Regions from separate parts of the Arthrobacter sp. 10T44 genome, predicted to be linked through region 1. Evidence: riboswitches for the same ligand, from Rfam matches in the RefSeq annotation. Region 1 holds a riboswitch; the other holds the start of a gene.
What was found. A riboswitch is a leader RNA that binds a small molecule or an ion and turns the genes downstream of it on or off. The one in region 1 is predicted to bind S-adenosylmethionine.

Region 1 (5,614 bases):
TGGCGTGCGGCGGGACATGCAGATGCGGATCCGGGCGGTGCCGGTCCCGGGAGAGCGCCGAGTGGACGTAGATGGCGTGCGGCATCACCGTGGCACCGAGCATGCTCGCGGCCAGCAGCACCGTGTCCGGGCCCTGGAAGCCAGGCACAAGCCCGGCCACGAACCCGCCCGGATCCGGCGGGCTGATGAACAGTCCGGCCAGGAACCCGACGGTGATGATGCCCAGCAGGAACATGATGACGAACTCGAAGGGGCGCTGCTGGTTGCGGCTCTGCACGGCGAGCAGGGCCATCGAAATGCCGCCCACAATGACGGCGCCGAGGGGGAGCGGAAGGCCGAAGAGCAGGTACAAGGCCACCGCGCCGCCCACCACCTCGGCGAGGTCGGTGGCTGCGGCCACAATCTCGGCCTGGACCCAGAAGGCGCGGCGCCAGGCCGGCCGGAGCCGCTCGCCGAGGATCTCCGGGAGGGTCTTGCCGGTGACGATGCCGAGCTTGGCGGACTGGTACTGGACCAGCACCGCCATGACGTTGGCGGCGACGAGAACCCAGACGAGCAGATAACCGTACTGTGCCCCGGCCGTCAGGTTGGCGGCGACGTTGCCGGGGTCCACATAGGCGATGGCAGCCACGAACGCCGGGCCGAGCAGGCCCAGCAAAGCCCGGCGGCTACCCCTGATCCTGCGGGCAGGCGGTTTCCCCGCGGGCAGGGGTTCGTGTCCGGCTACGTCCAGCACTGCGGGCTCCCAAGAAGTTCCTGAGTGCCTACAAATATAAGTTAGGCACACCGAAATAATAGGCGCCGCGGCGTGGTCAGTGCAATGCGGGAACCTCAGGCTTTGACGGCACGCCAGCTTTGCGTCAGGTAGGGAAGCGGCAGGAGCTGCCCGGCAGTGTGTCCGAGGTGCTCGTGCAGGTACCAGTCGAGGTTAGCGAGCACCTTGGCCCTGGTGCTCTCGCCTGCCCGCAGGTAGTAGCTGCGGGATTTGGTCAGTTCCATGACGTCCTGCGTGGTTACTGGATCCTCCCAGCGGGTGAGATGACTCTCCAGCCCGATGAATTCCGGTCCCAGCGGCGGCGTGAAGTGGGGCTTGTGGACGTCCCCCGCATGCATGATCCGGGACAGCCTGTGCACCCAGGGGACCGAGGTGTCGAGCTGGTTCCAGATCAGGCCGAGAACGCCGTGCGGCCGCAGGATCCGGGCCGCCTCGGTACTGGCCAGCAGGGGATCGCACCAGTGCCAGGCCTGGGCCACCGTGACCAGGTCGAAGGCCCCCGAAGCCAGCCCGGTGTGTTCGGCGGTACCCTCGACGGCGGCGACTCCCGGGAGGGCGCGGCGCAGCTGGTCGAGCATGTCCGGGGACGGATCGACGGCCACGGTCCTGAGCCCCCGTTGGACCAGGAGCGCCGTGAACTTACCGGTCCCGGCGCCCAGGTCGGCGGCGTCGTGGGCCCCGGCCGGGATCAGCCAATCGGCCGAATCCGCCGGATAGCCGGGCCGGACCCGGTCGTAGTGCTCGCCGCCGTCCTGGAAGCTCTGCCCGAGCTCCCGCCGCCGCTGGTGCTGCAGTTTTGGGCCACCCTGCAGTCCGGGGTGGTGCAGTTTGGGGCCGCCGCGTGCCACGTGCGATCTCCTTCGGCAGCTCTGGTGCGTACCTGTCGAATTTACCGCACGCGGCCCGGGCTGCGCTGCCGGTCAGTCGACGGAGCAGGGGGCTGCGCCAGCGGTGCCAGGCGTGTTCGGCGCCCAGTGCGGATAGCTCCGCGTGTCGTTGGCCGGCACCCAGCGTCCGGCGTCTACGACGTAGTCCCAGCCCAGGCCGTTCCGCCGCAGCTCCTGGAGCCCGGCGAGCAGCCGCTGCGCGTCGTTGAGCCGTGAGCCGAGGCCGAAGCTGGCCCGGAGCGAACCGGCGGGCAGGCCGAGCCGTTTTAGCAGCGGGTGGGCGCAGAACCGGCCGTCGCGCAGGCCTATGCCGTGCTCCGCGGACAGGTATGCGGCGACCAGGCCGGCGTCGTAACCGGCGACCGAGAAGTTGACCACGCCGATCGTCCCGGGGCCGCCTTCCCGGCCGGTGTCCTCGAAGATGTGGTGGACCGTTACGCCGTCGATCCGCTCCAGCCCCTCGACCAGGAAGGAACGGATGGCGTCCTCGTGGGCGTGCCACTGCTGCTCGTCCAGCGCCTCGATGACCTGGCTGGCGCGGGCCAGCGCGGCCGCGCCCAGGACATTGGGGGAGCCGCCCTCGTGGCGGGCCGGCCCGGTGGTCCAGCTGACGGCGTCGAGCCGTGCGTCCCGTACTGCGCCGCCGCCGGCCAGGTGCGGGGTGCCGGCGTCCAGCCAGTCCGGCCGGCCCACCAGCACGCCGGCGCCGAACGGGGCGTAGAGCTTGTGGCCGGAGAAGGCGAGGTAGTCGACGTCGTCCGCGGCGATGTTGATGCGGCGGTGCGGGGCCAACTGGGCCGCATCGACGGCGATCCGGGCGCCGAATTCGTGCGCCAGCGCGGCCAGCTCACGGATCGGCAGGATTTCGCCGGTGACGTTGGACGCGCCGGTCACGGCGAGCAGGCTTACTCCGCCGAGGGCGAGTTCCGCCCGGAGCCGCTCCACGGTGCCGGCGAGGGTGGGCGCCGCGACGACGCTGCGGTGCGGGACGTTTTGCCAGGGCAGCAGGTTGGCGTGGTGCTCGATATCGAGGTAAAGCACCTCGCCGGTGTGTCGGCCGTCGTCGACGGGCAGGCAGCCGGCCAGCAGGTTCAGTGCGTCGGTGGTGTTCCGGGTGAAGATCACGGAGTCATCCGGACGGCCGCCGACGAACCCGCGGACGATGTTCCGGGCGTTTTCGTACACCGAGGTACTCAGTTGGGAGGCGTAGCCGGCGCCGCGGTGCACGCTGGCGTAGTACGGCAGGATCTCGTTCAGGTAGGCGGACACCACGGACAGCGCCGGGGCGGAGGCTCCGTAGTCCAGGTTGGCGTACCGGACCTGGCCGCCCTGGATCAGGGGGGCCAGGATTTCGGCGCCGGAAACCGCGGACAGTGGCCGGCGGGCGGCGTCGAAGCGTGCGTCGGTGAACTCCGGGCCGCCGGCGCTGGTGGTGTGGGTGGGGATGGTGGCAGTCGTCATGGGACCTCGCTCGAAAAGGACCCCGCACACAGGGGATCCGCGCTTGCCGGGTCCGCTCCGGACCGGCCAGGTCGTCACCCGGGGCACCCCGCCGCGAATGGAGGGTTGCCGGCCAGCAAACCGGGGTTTTGCGCTGGCACTCGTGACCTGCTTCGAGCCTAGGACATGGCCGGTCGCACGGAAAAGGGAGGGCGGAATATGAAGCGTAGTGTTACGGGCTGCCTCGGGCGTGGCCGGCTAGAGCAGGTCGTCGAGGCCCGGGTTGAGGCGCTTGAGGACTTCGGAGTGCAGGATCGAGTTGGTCGCCAGCGCGTTGCCGCCGAAGGGGCCGTCCTCTCCCTCGAGCGAGGTGAAGCGGCCGCCGGCCTCCGTCACGATCGGGACCAGCGCCGCCATGTCGTAGAGGTTGAGTTCGGGCTCGCAGGCGATGTCGACGGCGCCTTCGGCCACGAGGCAGTAGGACCAGAAATCGCCATAGGCGCGGGTACGCCAGACCTCCTCGGTGAGTCCGAGGAACTCGTCGAGGTTGCCGCGCTGCTTCCAGCCGCCGAGGCTCGAATAGGACAGCGACGCATCGGCGAGCCGGGAGACGTTGGAGACCCTCAGCCGGGTCGCGGCGGCCAGTGAGCGGCCCATGTAGGCGCCGGCGCCCTTGGCGGCCCACCAGCGCTTGCCCAGTGCGGGGGCGCTGACGACGCCCACCACGGGTTCGCCTTCGTCGACGAGGGCGATCAGGGTGGCCCAGACCGGGACGCCGCGGACGAAATTCTTGGTGCCATCGATCGGGTCGATGATCCAGCGGCGCGAACCGTGGCCGGAGCTGCCGAACTCCTCGCCCAGGACGGCGTCGCGCGGGCGGGAGCGGGACAGCTGCCCGCGGATGGCTTCCTCGGCGGACTTGTCCGCGTCGGTGACGGGGGTCAGGTCCGGCTTCGTCTCGATCCGAAGGTCGAGCGCCTTGAAGCGGCTCATGGTCTGGGAATCTACGGAATCTGCCAGTACATGGGCAAGGCGCAGGTCATCGTTGTAGCTCGAAGCTGGTTGGCTCATGCTTCCAAACTACCGTCAAAACGCGCCGCGGACCGGGAGGCCACGTCGCTGCCGCCAAGTAGACGCGGCTATGAGACGCTGCCGAGTTCCTTGGTGTCCTGCGCTTCCAGCCGCGGATCGGTGCCCAGCAGCCGGCGCAGCGAGGCGAGCCGGGCCGGGCCGGACGGGCCCGCGTGGCCGCCCTGCACCCAGGCGTCCACGCCGCAATTGACGGCGGTGGCGTCGTGCTTGCAGCCCCGCTCGCAGTCATCGGTGCCAGGAGCCAGGTCCGGGAAGGAACGCAGGATCCGGTCCGGGTCCACATGGGCCAGGCCGAAGGAGCGGATGCCCGGGGTGTCGATGATCCAGCTGCCCGCAGGCGCATCACTGACCTTCAGCGCCAGCGCGGAGGAGGAGGTGTGGCGGCCGCGGCCGGTGACCGCGTTGACGCCGCCGGTGGCCCGTTCGGCGCCGGTGAGCGCGTTCACCATGGTGGATTTGCCGACGCCGGAGTGGCCCAGCATGACGGTGACCTTCCCGTCGAGGTAGTCCCGCAGCTGCGACACGGCGGCCTTGTCCAGCCGGGCGGACAGGCCGTCATCGGAGCGGGCGTCGATGCCGGAGGCGGCCGAATCCGCGGTCTTGGAGATGATCACCGGGAAATCCAGGTGCTGGTAGTTGGCCAGCAGCTCGGCGGGGTCCTTGACGTCGGCCTTGGTGACGAGCAGCAGCGGTTCGATGCCGGCGTCGTAGGCGGCCACCAGCGCGCGGTCGATGAAGCCGGTGCGGGGTTCCGGGTTGGCTGCGGCCACGACAACGACGAGCTGGTCGGCGTTGGCGACGACGGCGCGTTCGATCGGGTCCGTGTCGTCCGCGCTGCGGCGCAACAGCGTCCTGCGGTCCTGGATCTTGACCAGCCGGGCCAGGGTGTCGGGTTCGCCGCTGACGTCCCCGACGAGCGAGACGAAGTCCCCGGCAACTACGGGGTTGCGGCGCAGCTCCCTGGCCCGCGCCGCGATGATCTTGCGTTCGTCGGCGGTGCCCTCGCCGACGACGGCGGTGTAGCGTCCGCGGTCCACGGTGACGATCCGGCCGGTGACGGCGTCGTCGTAGCTGGGCCGGTCCTTGGTGCGGGGGCGGGAGCCCTTTTTGTTGGGGCGGATCCGGACGTCGGATTCGTCCCAGGAGTCAGTGCTGCGTGCCACCGGCGGCGTCCTTGTCTGCGGTGCTTGCCTGGCTGAGCATGGCCCCCCACAGCTGCGGGAAGCCGGGCATGGTCTTGGCCGTGGTGGCGATGTCCTCGACCTCCACGTCCGGGACCGCGAGACCGAGGATTGCGCCCGCGGTGGCCATGCGGTGGTCCGCGTAGCTGTGCACGACGCCGCCGTGCAGCTTCGCCGGCCTGATGATGAGTCCGTCGGCGGTCTCTTCGGCGTCCCCGCCAAGGCGGTTGATTTCCGCG
Region 2 (5,614 bases), 880 kb from region 1:
CCGAACCACGATGACTCGGGCTTCAGTTTCGAGCTCAAGCTGGAGCAGATCGAGACCCAGACCGTGCCCTGCCTTGACCACAGCGCGCTGCTCCAGCAAATCAGGCAGTCCCGGGCTTTCGCGGGCCGCGTAGCCCGGATGCACGGAGCCCGGGTGGCAGCCCTGGCCACATCGCCGCTGGCAGCTGCCACCCACACGACGCCCAACCCGCGGTACGCCACCATGCAGAAGCGCTTCGGCCTTACGGTGCAGGAGCAGCTGACGTGCGGCTTCCACGTCCATACCTTCATCGAGTCCCCGGAGGAGGGCGTCGCCGTCCTCGACCGGATCCGGGACAAACTGGCGGTGCTGATCGCGCTCAGCGCCAACTCACCCTTTTGGAACGGGACGGAGACCGGCTTCGAAAGCTACCGCACCCAGGCCTGGAACCGCTGGCCGGCGGCGGGGCCCTCCATGATATTTGGGAGCCTTCCGGTCTACCGGCGGGTGGTCACGAGGCTGCTGGAAAGCGGGGTGCTGTTCGACGAAGGGATGATCTATTTTGATGCCCGGCTGGCCCGGCACCACCCCACTGTGGAGGTCCGGGTCGCGGATGTCTGCCTGCGGGCGGAGGACGCGGCGCTGATCGCGGTGCTGGTGCGCGCCCTCGTGGAGTCCGCCAGCCGGGAGTGGCGCGACGGTGTGGATCCGGCCCCGGTGCCGACGGTCCTGCTAAAAATGGCCGCGTGGCAGGCCAGCAACTGCGGGCTGCGCGGCGAGCTGCTGGACTTCGGCAGCTTCCGTCCCGCTCCCGCCGGCGAGGTGGCGCACGCCCTGGTCGACTTCGTGGCCCCCGTCCTAGCGGAGCAAGGGGAGCTGGACCTGGTGCGCCGCGGCGTGGACCGCGTCCTGGCGCACGGCACGGGCTCGCAGTTGCAGCGCCAGGCGCTCTGCGCTCCGGGGCTGGACACCCCCTCCGACGACGCCGGCCTGGCCGCCGTCGTCGCCCATGCCGTGCGGGTCACGATGCACGGTGCGGACGCCGAGGGAATGTCAGAACCGGCCCCCGTGCTTTCGCGGGTGCGCCGGGGCTAGACCTGCTTGAGCGCCTGCCCGAGGTCGCGGATCAGGTCCTCGACGTCTTCCAGCCCCACCGAGAGCCGCACGACGCCGTCGCTCAGCCCGATAGCCGCGCGCCCCTCCGGGCCCATGGCGCGGTGCGTGGTGGTGGCCGGATGCGTGATCAGGGACTTTGAATCACCGAGGTTGTTGGAAATATCGATGATCCGCAACGCGTCCAGCAGCGCGAACGCGGCTTCCTTGGCGGAGCGGCCGGGCGAGGGCGAAAGCTCCAGAGTCAACACCGTGCCGCCGGCTTTCATCTGCCTGGCGGCCAGCTCGTACTGCGGGTGGGACGGCAGCAGCGGGTACTTAACCCAGCTGACCGCGGGCTGGGCCTCCAGCCATTCGGCCAGCCGAAGCGCCGAGGCGGACGAGTGGTTCACCCGCAGGGCCATCGTCTCCAGTCCCTTACTCAGCACCCAGGCGTTGAAGGCGGACAATGCCGGGCCGGTGTGGCGCATGAGCTGCTTGACCGGGCCCTCGATGAATTCCCGGGTGCCCAGGATCGCGCCGCCGAGCACCCGGCCCTGGCCATCGATGTGCTTGGTGCCGGAGTACACGACCACGTCCGCGCCCAGCTCCCCGCACCGCTGCAGCAGGGGAGTGGCGAAGACGTTGTCCACCACCACGGTCGCACCGGCGGCGTGCGCCAGTTCGCTCACGGCGGCGATGTCCACAATTTCCTGCATGGGGTTCGAGGGAGATTCGAAGAACACGGCCGTCGTCGGCACGGCCAGCGCCGACCGCCACTGCTCGAGGTCCGGGCCGTCCACGAAGACTGTCTCCACGCCCCAGCGCGGCAGGATCTCATTGAGGATGACGAAGCAGGATCCGAAGAGCGAGCGGGCGGCGACCACGCGGTCGCCGGCCCCCAGCAATGCCCCGAGAGCGGTGAACACCGCAGACATGCCCGACGCCGTCGCAAAGCACGCCTCGGTTCCCTCCAACAGCCGGAGGCGTTCCTGGAAGGTGGCCACCGAGGGGTTGCCGTAGCGGGAATAGACAAACCGTTCGTCCTCGCCGGTGAAGGCGCGCTCAGCCGCGGCGGCGGATTCGTAGACGAAGCCCGAGTTCAGGAAGATCGGTTCGGTGGTTTCCTGGAACCCGGTGCGGTCGAGTCCGCCGCGGACGGCCTGGGTGTCCGGGCTCCAGCCCTGGGCATCGGGATTGAAGCTCACTTAGTGCTTTCCAGGTTGGTCGGCAGGCCGTGGTTCTTCCAGCCGTTCACGGTCCGGGCGCCGGTCGGGCCCGGTTCGCCTTCGAAGCCCTCGAGGACGTTGTAGGCGGTGAAGCCGGCCGCCGTGGCGGCGTTCGCGGCGGCGACCGAGCGGGCGCCGGAACGGCACAGGAAGATGAGCTCGGCCGCCGTGGCGCCAGGCGCGTGCTGCCGCAGTTGCCGCTGGAGTTGCCGCTGCAGTTGCTCCAGGAAGTGCGGGTTGGGGGCTCCGCCGGCCAGGGTCCACTGGACGAACAGCGGATCCTGCCGGTCTTCGGTGCCGGCCCCGGTGACCGGGACGCCGATCTGCGACCATTCCGCCTCGGTGCGGACGTCCACCAGGATGGCGCCCGCCCCGACCTTGGCCCAGGCTTCCTGCGGGCTCAGGTCTCCGGCGTAACTCATGCGTGGCCCTCGCCGGTGAACTCGGCGCCGTCGAGCTCATCCACCGCGTTGGCGACGGCGGCGTCGGCGCTCGCGATCGCGGCCGGCAGCACGACGGCCTGGGCCACGATCACGGTGCTGCCGTTGAAGGTGGCGGAGGGGCTGCCGTGCAGGACGTAGCCCTCGGCCAGGGCGGCCGAAACGCGCTCGCAGAAGCTGCGGTCATCGGGCCCGGTGAACAGCCGGTACGCCAGTCTTTCCTCGGCGGGTCCGGGTGCGGCGGGGGATTGGGCGGGGGCTGTGGCGGGCACAGCGGGTGCGGATGCGTCGGGCACGACGGATCTCCTTACTTTCACGCTTGCAGCTCGAATGGTCGATATGCCGAGTATTCACCTGAGGCACCCCGCCGCGAAAGGGAGGGTTGCCGACCGGCCAGTCAGGGCTTGGCGCCGGGTCTCATTACTCCCCAAAAACGTAGCACTTACGACGCCGGCGGCACCGGCGGCGTCGTCATGTTAAGTCACGCGGACGCTGGCATGGCACCTTTCCGGGGGCGGAGCAGCATCACCCGGGACCGGCCGGCTCCTACTCGATCGTGGCGAACAGTTCGTTGAGCTCGGCCGTGAGCTGCCGCCGCAGTTCGGGGGTGCCGATCTCCTTGCCGTCGATGTGGTTCACCGGGGCGAGGAGCCGGATGCTTGAGATGAGCCAGACGGCGTCGGCGTCGTACAGATCGGCAGGTACCAGCGGGCCGTAGCCGAGCTCCCACCCGGCGGCCTTGGCCGCGGTGAACAGGGCGCCCTGCGAGGTGCCCGGGAGGATTCCGCTGTCCAGCTGCGGGGTGATCAGCCGGCGCACGGTGCGGACGCCGCCCGCGCCGTCGTCGCTGGTCTCCAGGTGCGCCAGCAGCACGGTCGACGTCGGGCCCTCCAGGACCCGGCCGTCGGCGGAGGTGAAGATGACGTCGTCCGCGCCCTGGTGGTGGGCGTACCGGAGCGCCGCCATGTTGACCGCGTAGGACAGGGTCTTGGCGCCCAGCAGCAGCCACGGGGCGCGTTCGCCCACCTCGCTGTCGTAGCCGCGGTCCAGCAGGATGACGTCGATGCCGGTCTCGCGCTGCCGGCGGCCGGCTTCCGGCGGCGGCGAGGCCTGCACCCAGCACGTCGGCGTGGCCGCGCCCTCCACGCCGCGGCTGGCGAGCAGCTTCACCACGACCTCGTCCGCTCCGCCGGCCCCGTCGCCGGCGGCTCCGACCGCCGTGGCGGCCCGGCCGCGGTATTCGCTGACCGCGGTCTCGATCGCGCGCCGCCAGGCGTCCTCCGCCGGGATGTCCAACTCCAGCGCGCGCGCCGAGCCGGCCAGCCGGGTCAGGTGGGCCTGCAGCTTGCGCGGGCGTCCCCCCACCACCAGCAGCGACTCGAAAACGCCGTCGCCGCGGGTGGCACCCTGGTCGGTGGCCATCAGCTGCGGCTTGGACGAGTCGGCGACGCGGCCCTTCTCAAACGCGGGATCGAGGAACACCAGCACTGTCGCGCGGGCCGGAACAGAGGCGGGGGTAGTCATGCCTTCAGCTTAGTGCGGCCCGGGTCGGGATAAGCTGTGCGGGTTGCCCGTTCCGGAACTGTTCCGCGGGTCTGGAGCTTGAGGGGTTTGCCTGTGCTGTGGCCATTTTCGCTGGCGGGGTCACTTCCGTCCTGGGTGATCCTGATCCTGACCGTCATCGACCTCGGTATCCGGGTCGTTGCCCTCGGCATCATCCCGGGCAACCGCCGCCCCACCACGGCCATGGCTTGGCTCCTGATCATCTTTTTCGTTCCGGCCGTGGGCGTGGTCCTCTTCCTGCTCTTCGGCAACTTCCGGCTCTCCCGCAAGCGCCGGGCGCAGCAGGACGCGGTGAACACCCGGGTGCGGGCCGGCACGTCGGAACTGGCCATGGTGGAAAGCAAGTACGAGGGCCCGGAATGGGTGTCCTCCGCAGCGGAGCTGAACAAGACGCTCGGTTCCCTGCCCATGGTGGACGGCAACCACGTGGAGCTCCTGCCCGGCTACCCGGATTCGATTAAGGCGATGGCGGCGGCGGTGCGCGAAGCCGAGTCCTTTATCAACGCCGAGTTCTACATCCTCAGCTCGGACCACATCACGGATGACCTGCTGACGGCGATGGAAGAGGCCGCCGAGCGCGGCGTCGAAGTCCGCCTCCTGTTCGACCACTTGGGCACCCTGCGGATTAAGGGGTACAGCAAGCTCATCGCCCGGCTCAAGGCCAGCAAGATCCGCTGGCGGCCCATGCTGCCGCTGCGGCCCGTGCACGGCCAGTGGCGCCGCCCGGACCTGCGCAACCACCGCAAGATCATGGTGATCGACGGCGAGGTCGCCTTCACCGGGTCGCAGAACCTGATCGAACCGTCCTACAACAACCCGCGGCACCGCAAGATCGGCCGGGAATGGGTCGAGCTGATGGCCTGCCTGCGCGGGCCGATCGTCACCACCCTCAACGTGGTCTTCGCCACCGACTGGCTCAGTGAGACCGACGAATCCCTGGAGCACCAGCTCGCCCACCGGCCCGAACTGCACGCCGGCAACATCACCGCCCAGGTGGTGCCCAGCGGTCCCGGCTTCATCACCGAAAACAACCTGCGCCTGTTCAACACGCTGATCTACTCGGCGCAGCGCACGATCTCCATTTGCAGCCCGTACTTCGTCCCGGACGACTCGCTGCTCTACGCGGTGACGACGGCGGCGCAGCGCGGCGTCGACGTCGAACTCTTCGTCTCGGAAAAGGGCGACCAGTTCCTGGTCCACCACGCCCAGCAGTCCTACTACGAGGCGCTGCTGGAGGCCGGGGTGCGGATTTACCTCTACAAGGCCCCGTTCGTGCTGCACGCCAAGCACTTCACGATCGACAACGAGGTT

Region 2: linked by a shared signal. The riboswitch ahead of AC1DBL_RS04290 (DUF1737 domain-containing protein) and the one ahead of AC1DBL_RS00115 (aminotransferase class V-fold PLP-dependent enzyme) in region 1 are both predicted to bind S-adenosylmethionine.

The regions. Positions count from the first base shown of each region.
Region 1 covers NZ_JBFTGT010000001.1:21,397-27,010, reverse strand. Annotated here, with positions in the region: gene AC1DBL_RS00125 (Nramp family divalent metal transporter) at 1-736, opposite strand, end outside; gene AC1DBL_RS00120 (class I SAM-dependent methyltransferase) at 832-1,623, opposite strand; gene AC1DBL_RS00115 (aminotransferase class V-fold PLP-dependent enzyme) at 1,696-3,123, opposite strand; SAM riboswitch class IV at 3,158-3,271, opposite strand; gene hisN (histidinol-phosphatase) at 3,361-4,173, opposite strand; gene rsgA (ribosome small subunit-dependent GTPase A) at 4,242-5,357, opposite strand; gene aroA (3-phosphoshikimate 1-carboxyvinyltransferase) at 5,341-5,614, opposite strand, start outside.
Region 2 covers NZ_JBFTGT010000001.1:905,753-911,366, reverse strand. Annotated here, with positions in the region: gene AC1DBL_RS04305 (glutamate--cysteine ligase 2) at 1-1,074, shown strand, start outside; gene AC1DBL_RS04300 (O-succinylhomoserine sulfhydrylase) at 1,071-2,279, opposite strand; gene AC1DBL_RS04295 (rhodanese-like domain-containing protein) at 2,276-2,722, opposite strand; gene AC1DBL_RS04290 (DUF1737 domain-containing protein) at 2,719-3,036, opposite strand; SAM riboswitch class IV at 3,051-3,165, opposite strand; gene AC1DBL_RS04285 (aminodeoxychorismate lyase) at 3,287-4,264, opposite strand; gene cls (cardiolipin synthase) at 4,358-5,614, shown strand, end outside.